Regions from separate parts of the Priestia sp. YIM B13489 genome, predicted to be linked through region 2. Evidence: a T-box and tRNA genes for the amino acid it is inferred to sense, from the RefSeq annotation. Region 2 holds a T-box; the other holds one or more tRNA genes.
What was found. A T-box is a leader RNA that pairs with one kind of tRNA and senses whether it is charged. The one in region 2 lies ahead of thrS (threonine--tRNA ligase), so its partner is inferred to be a tRNA-Thr.

Region 1: it has a tRNA-Thr gene. The T-box ahead of thrS (threonine--tRNA ligase) is inferred to sense a tRNA for this amino acid. The anticodon was not compared.

The regions. Positions count from the first base shown of each region.
Region 1 covers NZ_JBHZOQ010000053.1:3,776,203-3,778,608, forward strand. The annotation lists gene ACFX4W_RS25330 (ABC transporter ATP-binding protein) at 1-900, opposite strand, end outside; tRNA gene ACFX4W_RS25335 (tRNA-Thr) at 1,168-1,240, opposite strand; gene ACFX4W_RS25340 (aromatic ring-hydroxylating oxygenase subunit alpha) at 1,451-2,406, shown strand, end outside.
Region 2 covers NZ_JBHZOQ010000053.1:1,317,920-1,320,325, forward strand. The annotation lists gene ACFX4W_RS12600 (sulfatase family protein) at 1-327, shown strand, start outside; T-box leader at 718-944, shown strand; T-box leader at 984-1,212, shown strand; gene thrS (threonine--tRNA ligase) at 1,265-2,406, shown strand, end outside.

The sequences.
Region 1 (2,406 bases), 2.5 Mb from region 2:
TTTGCGCGTTACAACGCCAATACGTTTGCTCCCTTTTTTCACGGCTATTGCTTCATGGTCGTAAAGGGCGTCCATTGCCTGCTGAACAGTGGCGGTTGAAGCTAACTCTTCAGTAGGTTCTACGTCTGGCTGTTCACTTTCTTTGACAAACATATCCAATGTCTCAAATAAAGCATTGCCTTGATTTCCAATAAATGTTTTTACAAATTCATTTTTAGGCTTTTGGATGAATTCCTCCGGGGTTCCAACTTGAACAATTTCTCCATCTTTCATCAGGCAGATACGATCTCCAAGCGTCATCGCTTCGCTCATATCGTGCGTAACAAACACAAATGTTTTTTTGATTTTTTCTTTTAAGCTAATAACATCTTGCTGAAGCTGTTCGCGGCTTAACGGATCGAGGGCACTAAAGGGTTCGTCCATTAAAATAACGGGGGGATCAGCTGCGAGGGCACGTGCTACACCTACACGTTGCTGCTGGCCACCTGAGAGCTCAGACGGCTTTCGGTTTCGATACTGCTTTGGGTCTAGTCCTACCAAGGTAAGCAGTTCATCAATGCGCGTTTTGATTTTGTTTTTCTTCCAATGCTTCATCTCGGGTACAATGGCTATATTTTCAGCGATGGTCATATGAGGAAAAAGAGCAATCTGCTGCAGAACATAACCAATGTTCCAGCGTAGCTCATGGATGTTGTGGTCCGATACGAGCTTATCTTTTATGTATAGTTCTCCTTCGGTAATATCATGAAGACGGTTAATCATTTTTAAGGTGGTTGTTTTCCCACACCCACTCGGACCAATTAAAACGAAAAACTCTCCTTCTTTAATTTCTAGATTAATATTTTTCACGGCGGTCGTACCGTCTGGATATTGCTTTGACACATTCTTAAACGTAATCAAATTATCGTTCACACTCCCTGTTGAAATTTAACCCCTAGTTCCGTGTACCCAATATTTAGAGGCAATAAACATTCTTTTAAGAATATTTCTAAATATGATTCATAAGACACAGGGGAAAAGATACGCATATTTTCTCACAATCTCCTAATAAGGCTATCAAACTGTTAAAGTTTTCACAAGGAGGGAAAGAATAATTCGGAGAATAATTTTAAAGCCGACACAAATAAAAAAAAACCTTCTTTCAACAAGAAAGAAGGTTTTTTAGTATGCTAGCGACAGGGATCGAACCTGCGACCTCTTGCTTACCATGCAAGTGCTCTACCTACTGAGCTACACCAGCGTCTTGGAAAATTATATCACGTTTAAATTTATTTAGGAAGCGCTTTTTTAAATTTTTTTATTGGTATATTCTCTAATTTACGTCTTCTGAAATTCGCACTTTCTACAAAGTTCCATATTTCATGTTAGAACTCCTTACATAAATTGTGTGAATTTTCTTTTTTTATATTACCCTTAGTAAAAGAGCTTACAAAAGAAGGGAAGAAAATAGATGGAACAACAACCAACCATGACCAAACCAAAAACGGCAACTCCCTACCCAAGAGACTGCACGTTCAGCCTGGAAGATTGGACGACGCTCGCTAAGTATTGGTACCCCGTCGCACGCTGCAGTGATGTAACAGAGAAACCAACGTCCGTAAAACTGCTAGATGTAAATCTAGTTCTATACCGTACCACACACAAAGTAGTGGCGGCTCGTGATTTATGCGTTCACCGAGGCACCCCTCTTAGCATGGGCTGGGTGGAAGATGATGAAATTGTCTGTCCTTACCACGGCTTCCGCTATGCAACGGACGGTGCATGCACGTCGATTCCAGCTCACCCTGATGCCAATATTTCTCCCCGCTTGTGTATGGCCGTCTATCCAGTTATTGAACGATTTGGATTAGTATGGACTTCCCTGACAGGAGAACAAGATAACCTGCCTTACTTCGATGCGTGGGAGGACCCTGATTTTCAGCAAATTGTTTGTCCGAGCTTTGATATCATGGGTTCGGCCGGTCGTCAAATGGAAGGCTTTTTAGACGTAGCTCATTTTGCTTGGGTTCACACAGACACATTTGGTGATCGAAACAACGCCTTTGTGCCTAAATATAAAGTAAGCGATACAGAGTATGGGCTTCATGTAGAATATACGAGCACCGTGAGCAATTATTCCAAAGAACAGCAGCATTTAAATCCACCTGATTTTAAATGGCTTCGCGTCTTTGATGTTTATCCGCCGTTTACAGCTACGCTAAAAGTATACTTCCCAGAAGGCGCAGAACTGTGGATTATGAATGCAGTCTCTCCTATTTCAGCCCGCGAAACACGTTTATTCGCACCAATCGCTCGAAACTTTGACAAAGATTCTCCCGTTGAAGGTGTGTATGACTTTAACCTTCGCGTCTTTGACGAAGACCGTGAAATGGTTGAAAACCAAAAGCCTGAAGACTTGCCTTTAGA
Region 2 (2,406 bases):
TGGAAATACGCTCGCTATCATGATAATCTGCAATTTTGGTCAGCAGATGACGAAAAAGATGAATTCATTCACGGAGAGCAATATGGAGGTTACCCTGTGAGTTTTACTACCCTTAAAACAACCCGTGTTCCTGATCAAATTGAAATGTACAATTTGACCAAGGATCCGTTAGAAACAGTAAATCTGGCTCACCCGTATTTTTCGACAAATGAAACAAGGAAAATTCAGCGGCAGCTTGACGTTATTCTTAAAGAACAAGTCAGGAAAAAACGGATTTTTCCGCAAAGTGGAAGCATGCATGATGAGCTTTTGTCTAAAGATAGATAAAAAATAGTTTCTATGGATTCAAGTCAGATATTTGCGTAAGCAGAAAAAGGTGTATTTAATATTTTAGTATATAAATTGAAAACCTGATGATGCTTGTGTTAGGTTACTTGTTCTGGTTTGGGGTAGTATTGGTTTCACTTCATTAATCCCGCTTAGATAAAACAAATAAGGACTTATAGCATCTTTCTTTTTCGCCTTTATTGTTATGAAAATAAGAATGAAATGTAGTCGTTAATAGTATAATAAAAAACTTTTTAAGTCCGTAGATTCTTAAGTAACTTTTCAAGAATTCAAGCATAAAGTAATTCTATACCATAAAAAAATAAAAAATTACTTCTTGACTTCTGTTAAATTTATACACTATAATCGCTTTTAACAACTAATAAACAGTATTTGGCAATGAAAAGGACACGAATTAGATGCTGTTTTCTTCGCAGAGAATAGGGTCACTGGCTGAGAGCCCTTAAGAAATCATCTAATTTACCACCTTAGAGCTATTGCAGGGAACGTGCATAACTGAAACTGCAATCGGTAAAACCGTTATCTTTTTTGAGCGTGAAATACGTATAGGTATTTCACGGAATTAGGGTGGTACCACGGCCGCATTCGTCCCTTCACTAGGGATGAGTGCGGCTTTTTATGTAGAAAAAATGAATATACAAGCAATGAAAAGGACATGAATCATTTTTGGATTTTCTTTACAGAGAGTAGGGTCACTGGCTGAGAACCCTTAGAAAACGAAATGAATTTACCACCTTGGAGCTGCGGCGGGGAATGTGTATACACTGAAACCGCAACCGGTAAAACCGTTATCTTTTTAAGCGTAAAATACGTATAAGTATTTTACGGAATTAGGGTGGTACCACGGCCGCATTCGTCCCTTTACTAGGGATGAGTGCGGTTTTTTGTTGAATAAAAACATATTGGAGGAATGAACATGTCAAAACAAGTGGAAGCAGAAAAGCGAAATCATCAAAAGTTAGGTCAAGAACTGGAGCTGTTTATGTCGATGGAAGAAGCTCCTGGTATGCCATTTTTCTTACCTAACGGAATGATTATTCGAAATGAGTTAGAAAATTACTGGAAACAAAAGCATTATAAAGCAGGCTATCAAGAAATAAAAACACCCATCATGATGAAACAGGAGCTCTGGGAACAATCAGGGCACTGGGAGCACTATCATGAGAATATGTATTTTTCAAATGTTGACAAACAAAACTATGCGATTAAACCGATGAATTGTCCGGGAGCCATTTTATTGTTTAACAGCAAGCGAAGAAGCTACCGAGAACTTCCGATTCGATACGCAGAGCTTGGATTAGTTCATCGTCACGAGCTTTCTGGGTCTTTAAACGGATTGCTAAGAGTCCGTTCATTCACACAGGACGACGCTCATTTATTCGTAGAACTCAGTCAGATTGAAGCTGAGATTAGCCGCATTCTAGCGTTTATCCATGACTTTTACTCACATTTTGGCTTCAATTACAAAGTGGAGTTATCCACACGACCTGAAAAATTCATGGGAGATATTGAAACATGGAACCAAGCAGAAAAGTCGCTTCAATCTGTGTTAAGTGAAAAAGGCTTAGACTATCAGGTAAATGAAGGAGAAGGAGCTTTTTATGGGCCGAAAATCGATTTTCATATTTTAGATTCCTTAGGTCGCAGCTGGCAGTGCGGAACAGTTCAGCTTGATTTCTTAATGCCGGATAAGTTTGACTGTATGTATATTGGAGAAGACAATAAACCTCATCGTCCCGTAATGATTCACCGCGCTATATACGGATCAGTTGAGCGATTTATGGCCATCTTGATTGAACATTACGAAGGTCAATTTCCTCTTTGGTTGGCTCCTGTTCAATTTAAGCTTTTGCCTATTGCACCGCCGCACGTGGAATATGCATATAAAGTGAAACACGAGCTGGAGTTAAAAGGGTATCGTGTTGAAGTAGATGATCGCATTGAAAAAATAGGGCTGAAAATTCGAGAAGCAGAAATGCTGAAAGTTCCTTATATGGCTGTGATAGGAGATAAAGAAGTGGAAAATGAATCGCTTGCTATGCGAAAGCACGGGAAGAA